DNA from 3 places in the Marinomonas sp. genome. Region 1 is predicted to be linked to each of the others. Evidence: predicted binding sites of a transcription regulator. Region 1 holds the regulator's gene; each other region holds the start of a gene.

Region 1 (3,173 bases):
TACCTTCCACAAGAAGCCTCTATTTTTCGTAAAATGTCAGTTGAAGATAATATCTTAGCCATTTTAGAAACCCGAAAAAAACTAACAAAAGCAATGCAATTAGAAAGACTTGAAGAACTCTTAGAAGAATTTCATATCACCCATATTCGTACTAACCTTGGCATGGCGTTATCAGGCGGAGAAAGACGTAGAGTAGAAATCGCAAGAGCGGTTGCGATGAACCCTAAATTCATCCTACTTGATGAGCCCTTTGCCGGCGTAGATCCAATTTCGGTCGGAGACATAAAACACATTATTAAACACCTCCAAGAAAGTGGAATAGGTGTTCTAATTACCGATCACAATGTTAGAGAAACATTAGACATCTGTGATAAAGCTTACATTGTTGGCAATGGCTACATCATCGCATCTGGAGATGCAAATACAGTCATCAACAATGAACAAGTAAAAAAGGTCTATTTAGGCGACGACTTCCGCCTGTAACCCCTTATCATTGCAGTAGAAAGGGAGTAGTATGCATAACTCGTTCCAATTCATTCAAATAGAAGAAAGAGTTGCTCCATGAAGCAGTCTTTACAATTAAAGCTCGGCCAACAACTGACCATGACACCACAGCTGCAACAAGCCATTCGCTTGCTTCAGCTTTCTACGTTGGATTTAAAGCAAGAAATACATGAGTTCCTTGAATCTAATCCACTACTTGAGCTTGACGACGACGAACAAACACATAGTGACATCCCCGCTAGCATAGAATCAAAAAGTGCGACAGACACAAACATCGATAATAGCGAAGAAGCACGTGTAGAATCAGAGTGGACAGAAAGCATTCCTGAAGAGCTATCAATAGACAGTAACTGGGATGACACTTACCAAAGCTCAGCGGCCGCAGTTAGTGACCATAATAGTTATGAAGGTGATGGCGACTTTGAAAGCCGCAACGCACCGGCAGAAAGCATCCAAGATCACCTTATCTGGCAGCTAAACTTAACCCACATGTCGGATCGAGATATTGAAATCGCTTACGCTATCATTGAATGCGTTCAACCTGATGGCTACCTAAGCATTTCTCCCGATGACATTTGGGAATCCCTTGGCACTGAACTAGAAGATTTAGACATAGAAGAAGTCATCGCTGTGCAACACAGATTGCAACACTTTGATCCTGTTGGCGTATGCTCAATTGATCTACGCGACTGCCTTCTTGTGCAACTAGAAGCATTCCAGAGCCACCCGCTATACAAGAGCACCTACAATCTCATTGATCATTATCTGCCTCTATTAGGCAATCGAGACTTTACTCAGTTAAGCCGTAAAACAAAATTAAAGGACGAAGCATTAAAAGAAGTCGTCAATTTGATTCAACAGCTCAATCCACGCCCAGGCTCAGTAATTGATGCCGACGATACAGATTACGTTATTCCTGATGTCACCGTGAAAAAGCGTCATGATGTATGGCAAGTTGAATTAAACAATGACGCTTTACCGCCCATTAAAATAAATGAAACCTACTCTGCAATGGCGAGCACCGCGGCAACAGCCGAAGACGCAACTTACATAAAGACCTCTCTCCAAGAAGCTAAATGGTTTATGAAGAGCTTGCAAAGCCGCAACGAAACGCTATTGAAAGTCGCTAGCTGCATTGTAAGTCGACAAATCGATTTCTTCGAACTAGGTGAAGAAGCTATGAAACCCATGGTTCTTCACGATGTTGCCGAAGAAGTCGGCATGCATGAATCAACCATTTCTAGGGTAACAACACAGAAATACATGCACACACCAAAAGGTATTTTTGAGCTGAAATATTTTTTCTCAAGCCATGTAAATACTGCCTCTGGTGGAGAATGTTCTTCTACAGCAATACGAGCTATGATTAAAAAGCTTGTATCTGATGAGCCAGCAAAAAAACCGTTAAGTGATAACAAACTAGCTGCTATTTTAGCAGACCAAGGCATACAGGTTGCTCGACGTACTGTAGCCAAATATCGAGAGGCGATGAACATCCCTCCTTCCAATGAACGAAAACGACTGATCTAACGGAAAACATTTTATCATGTCATTGAAATCATTATTAAAAGCGGAACTCGTTCTCGCAAAACAAGATATCGTCAGTAAAAAACGTGTGCTCGAAAGCATTGCCGAAGTCGCGTCCAACCGACTTCATTGTGACAACGAAGCGGTATATGACGCATTACTCGGTAGAGAGAAGCTAGGCAGTACAGGCATAGGCAATGGCATCGCCATACCACATTGTCGCCTAGAATCCGCAAATCATACCGCTATTGTTATTATGTCACTACAACACCCTATTGGTTTCGATTCTATCGATAAAAGAGCAGTCGACTTAATATTTGCATTAATTGTTCCGCCTCACGAGTGCGACCAACACCTTGCGACACTAGCTCAAATAGCAGAACTAGCTCAATCCCCCGAATCATTGGATAAATTGCGCGCTGCACAAACGAATGAAGAATTATTCAATATATTTGACTCACTAATATAGGAAAAAAGCATGCAGGAAGAGTCCATCACAATCATAAATAAACTTGGCTTGCATGCTCGCGCTGCAGGCAAACTAGTTGAAACCACCTCTCGCTTCTCTTGCGATATTACCATTGAAAAAGATGGGCGTAATGTTGACGGAAAAAGCATTATGGCCATGATGATGCTTGCAGCAGGAAAAGGCACAGAAATTCGCGTTAAAACCAATGGTGAAGACGAGAGCGATGCGATTAAGGCGGTTATAGAATTAATCAATAACCGTTTTGGTGAAGACGAGTAAGGGCCTTATGTCAGAGCAAAACACCCTTAATCATCTACAAACGGTCACCGAATCGCTCGAATCTGGTACCACAATGCAAATCCGTTATCTACTTAACGGCGCTTTGCCTGCTCAAGATGTTGCTCGACTATTAGAATCGTCCCCTCCCAAAGAACGTAAACTTCTTTGGGAATTAATTGAAGCCAAAAATGAAGGTGAAGTACTTCAATACCTAAGCGAAGATATTGGCGTACAATTCATGAAAAACATGGATACAGAGCGACTTATCGCCGTATCCGAACATTTTGAAAGCGATGACCTTGCTGATTTACTTCAACACCTACCAGAAAAGATCGTAAAAGAAGTTCTTGCGTCAATGTCCACGCAAGATAGAGCAAGAGTTGAAGCACTACTA
Region 2 (3,173 bases), 2.6 Mb from region 1:
AAGTAGCGGATTTGCAGCGCGACAAAAACTTGCTCGATGATGTTCAAAAAGCGGCCTCTCTGTTGCACAGTCGTTATCCTGATCGCGTCTCGCCACTTTTATCTCGATGGTTACCTAATCACGATCAATATTTAAACGTTTAAATCCTCTTCTCGCTTAAATACTCTTCTTATTTAAATAAACGTGGTATTTGCTTGCACATGTGCAAAATTTAATCAAAAATTCCATAGGCTAAAAAGCCCTACTTAATCGATTCGCAAGAAGGAACTGACATGAATGCTTCCAACCAAGCACATCTAACGATCCAAGGCTGCGGCTACCGAATCGAAAATGACAGAGTCATTGTTTCCATTCAGCGCATTGCTAACGATAGAGTCGAAGGCAATCTCAGTGGCACTTTACGTCTACAATTATGTGCGCTTCGTCAAAGTACTGGAGGCTCAGAAACTATCGTGCTCGCTTCAACCACTCTTGGTGAAATGAAAGGACAGCATTTTCTTTCCGATTGCCACTACGACCTGCTTTTCCAACAACCACCCAGCGGTAATTGGCAATTAGCATTACAGCTTAGCGAATGGGACGGGGTAAATTACACCTTGTGTGATTCAGCCTATTTCGACACGCCTTATCAGGTTGAAGTGTCGTCTGATTCCTTTGTCCCAGTGATGGAAAAGGACGAACTTGAGCACGAAAAAGCAGAACCTACGCCGAAAATAGCAACAGAGAGTCCCATCGCCAAAAAACAGAAAGAAGTAAAAAAAAACGCCACTGGTTACGACGATGGCTATCTCATCATCAATAAATCAAAAGTGGACAAGCTTCTAAAAGTAAAAGGCGTCCCCAAAAAAGTACTAGAAAAATTAATAGCAGAACGCCCTTTTCACTCAGAAAAAGCCGTACTTAATGTAAAAGGGATGGGACCGGTGATGTTAGGAAAAATACTCGCAGAATTAACAAAAAAATAGTTAGCATTAAGCCTGCAAAAGCAGGCTATTCACCAACGTTATGTTCTAGGGAATATTAACTACGGTGGTGTTTTTCACCTCTTCCATTGCCACATAAGTACGAGATTCGCGAACATGTGGCAGTGTCAGTAGGGTTTCTCCAAGCAAAAGGCGGTAAGAATCCATATTGGATACACGAGCTTTTAAAAGGTATTCAAAGTCACCTGCAATCAAGTGACACTCCAAAATTTCTGGAATTTCAGCAACGGCGGTTTTGAATTCATTAAAGCCTTCTGGAGACGTTGTCTTGAGACGAATCTCGACAAAAACAAGCAACCCTGCGTCCACTTTCTTTGGGTTAACCAAAGCACAATAACCCGTAATGTAACCGTTACGTTCCAACCGGCGTACTCGTTCCAAACAAGGAGTCGCACTTAGCCCTACACGACTAGCCAACTCTACATTCGATAAACGGCCATTAATTTGCAGTTCTCGAAGAATTTTTTTGTCTAAGCGATCAAGCGGTTTTGCTGAGTTATCCATCTGACGTGGATCTCCTTACATGACTTCAATTGATGCTCAAGTCTACCATGCAGATTACAAATTATGGAAAGCGCTTTATTCAATATATTGCGTGTGGGTATTCGAATTAAGTACAACAATCCGAACAAGGCACCAAAATGATGCAAAAAACTCATCTAGCACAGAATAGATCCACTCCTTTTCCATTGCGCCCTATATTTGTGCAAGAAGAGAGCGTCACTAGCTCTGAGTTCCTTGTTTTTACTAGCTTTAATAAAAAAACATATTCAGCTAAGCTAATTAAAACACCTCTGCTTACATCCTTAAAAAGTGCAAAAATCAAGTATTCCACACAGCTTTCCTGACATTTTATCCTTGACTACTCCTCAAAAGAGTAATTCTATAGGGAGATGTGATGATCTTTTAGAGGAATCATCTACATATATCAAACAACAAGAATAATTAAATGTTGGCACTAACCTTGCTATGTTTTAAGACACGGATTTAAAAATCTGGAATATAAAATCAAGCAAGATAACAACATATATAAAAACGCCTGGGAGGCTCAATATAATGAAATCGAATGTTGGTAAATTACTTTCGACTGCTGCAATCGCAGCAACCATAAGCGCCGGTGCTGCTGCATCAACACTTGAGGACGTTAAAGCAAAAGGCTTCGTTCAATGTGGTGTAAGTAATGGCGTTCCAGGATTCTCTAATGCTGATGATAAAGGCGAATGGTCTGGTATAGACGTTGACGCTTGTCGTGCTGTTGCTTCTGCAATTTTTGGTGATGCTCAAAAAGTAAAATTCACACCACTGTCAGCTAAAGAACGTTTCACTGCTCTACAATCTGGTGAAATTGATATCCTAGCTCGTAACACGACTTGGACTTACACCCGTGACGCTTCTTTGGGTTTAGACTTCACTGCAGTCAACTTCTATGACGGTCAAGGTTTCATGGTTCGTAAAGACCTAGGCGTTAAATCTGCTTTGGATCTTGATGGTGCCACTGTTTGTACAGAGCAAGGTACAACAACAGAGTTGAACATGGCCGATTTCTTCCGTAAAAACAAATTGTCTTATGTACCAGTTGTGGTACAAAAAGCAGACGAAGCGCTTTCAGCATACGACCAAGGTCGCTGTGACGTATACACGACTGATAAATCTGGTCTAGCGGCTCACCGTACTAAACTAGCCAATCCATCTGCTCACGTAATTCTTCCAGAAACCATTTCCAAAGAACCACTAGGTCCTGTTGTTCGTCACGGCGACAACCAGTGGAAAGATATCGTAACTTGGTCTATGTTCGTTCAAGTTAACGCAGAAGAAATGGATATCTCCTCTAAAAACGTTGCTAAGGTCAAAAAAGAAACAAATGATCCAGGCATCAAACGTTTACTAGGTGTTGAAGGCGATATGGGTGCTCAACTAGAGCTTCCTGCTGATTGGGCTTATAACATCATCGCTAACGTAGGTAACTACGGTGAAGTATTTGAGCATAACGTTGGGCCATCTACTCCTGTAGATTTACCGCGTGGTCTTAATGCACTTTGGACTGAAGCTGGCGGCATCATGTACGCGCCACCAGTTCGTTAATACCTAAAGCAAATTATTTCTGCTTGGGTATTTACCCAGCGACTAGAGAGTCGCTGGGTTTCTTCCCCCTTTCTTACACATCTGACGAGCATTTCATTGCCTGAACTA
Region 3 (3,173 bases), 2.5 Mb from region 1:
GTCTGCTTCTACCCCAAGTGTTAACAATTGCTGTTTGACAATCATCATGAAGCCCACTGGCCCGCACAAATAAAACTCGCCATTTGTCAGCGGTAAGCTGTCTTTGATGGCACCAAGTTGCATCATGCCGTTTAACACGCCTTCTTCTTCATTGTCAGCTTGCTCGTACCAAGTATGAACAGACAGATTTAAGTGGCCTTTCAGGCTGTTTACATGCTCTTTGAAGGAATGCTGGCCTTTGTGAGCACAAGCATGCAAATAGCTCACAGGATGGCCGTATTGCTGTTTGGCAAGCGTATTTAGCATGGCTTGCATTGGTGTTAAGCCAACACCACCAGAAATCAGCACTACGGGCGTTTGCTTGTCTTTGAATACGAAATCGCCAGCAGGTGGCATGGCTTCGATTTCATCTCCTACGTTTAAATGATCATGAAGGTAATTCGACATAACTCCCTTGATATCGCCAGTCCCTTCGCGTTTTACGCTGATGCGATAGTTTTTGCCATTTGGTGTGGTGGATAGAGAGTATTGACGTATCTCATCGAACTCATTGCCTTTTGGATGTAACTTAACGCCCAAGTATTGTCCTGGCTGATAGTCTATTACTGCGCCGCCATCGACAGGTTCAAATACAAAGCTGGTTACTAGATCAGATTCTGGCGTTTTAGACGCCACGCGAAAACGGCGGAAATCTTTCCAGCCACCACGTTGCGCAGCTCGCTCTTTATAAAGATCGCCTTCGACTTGGATAAAGATTCCAGCTAATTGCATGTAAGCCGCTACCCATGCTTCTTCCACGTCTTGGGTAAAAGCGTCTGGAGCAAGCTCTCGTAAAGTTTCAATAAGGTGATGGCCGACGATCTCGTATTGATTCGGCTGGATATTAAAACTGGTGTGCTTATGAGCTATACGCATCACTGTGCTGGTCAGCACTTCGAGATTATCGATATGCGTCGCGTACGCGGCGATGGCATTGAACAAAGCCGCAGGTTGACCACCAGTTCTTTGATGGGTCATGTTGAACACATCCTTTAGTTCTGGGTTATGAGAAAACATGCGTTGATAGAAATGCTCAGTAATCGCGGTTCCTGCAGAAGCAAGAAGTGGGATAGTGGCTTTCACAGTGTCGATATGATGTTGAGTTAACATGTTATTTCCTTTTCTAAGAGTACGAAGAAATGCTGTCTTAACTCTTCTATAGCGAAGCTCGTGCCAACTTAAAATGGTAAATAAAATCAACGGTTTATATTTTTTTAAAATTTATAATGAGTCAATTTGACTCGCAAAATGAAAAGTCTTTATGATACCTTTGAGTCAAAATGACATAGTCGCTAATTCGCCTTTTGAGCCGATAATTATGAATCAGGTTTCTAATAACGCCTTACTTAGCTTTGCCCTCGATCTTGCTAGTGCGGTGACGCAGCCTAATCGCTTCGAGCAATTGGTTTATGCAGTGCGGGCAACGATTAATTGTGATGCCGTCGTTTTATTGGCGAACAACAATGGTGTGCTGACGCCGCTTGCCCAGAGAGGCTTATCGGATGATCTGATGGGACGTCGATTTATTATTGAAGAGCACCCTCGTTTGAAAGCGATCTGTAGCGGTCATTATCCAGTACGTTTTCCCACAGACTCGCCGCTTCCCGATCCCTACGATGGCATGGTGTTAGGCCACGATGAGAATTTACCTGTGCACTCTTGTATGGGCGTTCCGCTTTATTTAGAGGGTAAATTAATTGGTGTGGTGACCCTAGACAGCATCATGCCGGGTGTTTTTGATGATATTGATGCTCGTGCGTTGGAGATTATCGGCACCATGGCGGCCATGACGCTGAATACCGCGATCTTGATGGAGCAATTAGAGAACCAATCACAACATGCTCAGAACGTATTGAAAGTAATGGGCGAGCAAAGCCATGAAATGATCGGCCAAAGCAAGGCGATGCAAGATCTCAAACAGTCAATTAATCTGGTCGCACCGTCTGATTTTTCCATCTTGATCGAAGGCGAAACGGGTGTAGGCAAAGAGTTGGTTGCCAGAGCATTACATGAGCAATCTGCTCGCTCTGAAGCGCCAATGGTTTATGTGAACTGCGCTGCGATTCCTCATCATCTTATCGAAAGTGAGTTGTTTGGGCATGTAAAAGGGGCGTTTACCGGCGCGGATCGAGATCGAGACGGTAAATTTCTATTGGCGGACGGCGGAACCTTGTTGCTTGATGAAATCGGTGAATTACCGTTGGAAGTGCAAGGTACTTTGTTGCGAGCCATTCAAAATCAAGAAATCCAAGCGGTTGGCAAAGATCAAATCCGCAAAGTAAACGTGCGTATTATTGCTGCGACTAACCGACATTTAGAAACAGAAGTAGCAGAACATCGCTTTCGAGCGGATTTATTCCATCGTCTTAGCGTTTTCCCTATTCATGTCCCAGCATTACGCGACAGGCAAGGCGATATTGCTTTATTGGCCGGCTTCTTTGCCGAGCGCTTCCGCCGTAAATTGGGTCTGCAACAACTCACTTTGTCTGCGTCGGCAATCGATTTATTAGACGCTTATTATTGGCCTGGAAATGTGCGTGAGCTAGAGCATGTCATCTCCCGCGCTGCGCTTTTCGCCAAAGCGGATAATCCAACGGGCATTACCGTTATCACTTCTGCTCATTTAACTGGGTTACAAATCGATAATAGTGTTCGAGAAAAGATACAGAATGAAGGAACATCACAGCCAAGCTTAGATAAGCAAAAACCTATCGATTTGCGTTTAGAAACAGAAGCTTATCAACGTGACCTGATCCGTAGAGCATTGGAAACCAATGAAGGGAACTGGACTAAAGCCGCTCAACAGCTGTCCATGGATCGCGCCAACCTAGCCCGCTTGGCGAAACGCTTGGGAATCGTCGTTGCCAAAGAAGTACGCATTTAAAAACACCTAAAGGAAAGTATTCCAAGCAAAATGACATTCAAACGAGGTAGGCGATAGTTTCGAGGAAGAATGTCATTTGCTTTGATTACAAGTAGCGCTGAGAATAATTTACTGGTGTCTTGCTGCATTTACCTGTCGAATCCGTTCCGCAGGAAATTCGAGTTTGGGCAGTAAGTAAGCCTTTAATTCTTCTGAATAACCTAGTTCGTCCAGCGCAGCCGCCATGCAGTTTAACCACATGGCTTTTTCT

Evidence for each region. Region 1 encodes sigma-54, which starts transcription at its own class of promoters, with help from an activator protein. Its sites were predicted from a motif close to TGGCACNNNNNTTGCTNT; they were not measured.
Region 2: ACO05V_RS02265 (amino acid ABC transporter substrate-binding protein) is a predicted target of sigma-54. The motif match lies at 1,937-1,954, and genes of this name have one in related genera.
Region 3: hmpA (NO-inducible flavohemoprotein) is a predicted target of sigma-54. The motif match lies at 1,198-1,215, and genes of this name have one in related genera.

The regions. Positions count from the first base shown of each region.
Region 1 is NZ_OZ245329.1:3,119,114-3,122,286, forward strand. It holds gene lptB (LPS export ABC transporter ATP-binding protein) at 1-483, shown strand, start outside; gene ACO05V_RS14845 (RNA polymerase factor sigma-54) at 562-2,034, shown strand; gene ptsN (PTS IIA-like nitrogen regulatory protein PtsN) at 2,051-2,500, shown strand; gene ACO05V_RS14855 (HPr family phosphocarrier protein) at 2,510-2,779, shown strand; gene mgtE (magnesium transporter) at 2,787-3,173, shown strand, end outside.
Region 2 is NZ_OZ245329.1:490,980-494,152, forward strand. It holds gene recG (ATP-dependent DNA helicase RecG) at 1-143, shown strand, start outside; gene ACO05V_RS02255 (hypothetical protein) at 273-965, shown strand; gene lrp (leucine-responsive transcriptional regulator Lrp) at 1,011-1,487, opposite strand; gene ACO05V_RS02265 (amino acid ABC transporter substrate-binding protein) at 2,040-3,065, shown strand.
Region 3 is NZ_OZ245329.1:667,913-671,085, forward strand. It holds gene hmpA (NO-inducible flavohemoprotein) at 1-1,149, opposite strand, end outside; gene norR (nitric oxide reductase transcriptional regulator NorR) at 1,301-2,923, shown strand; gene ACO05V_RS03065 (group II truncated hemoglobin) at 3,032-3,173, opposite strand, start outside.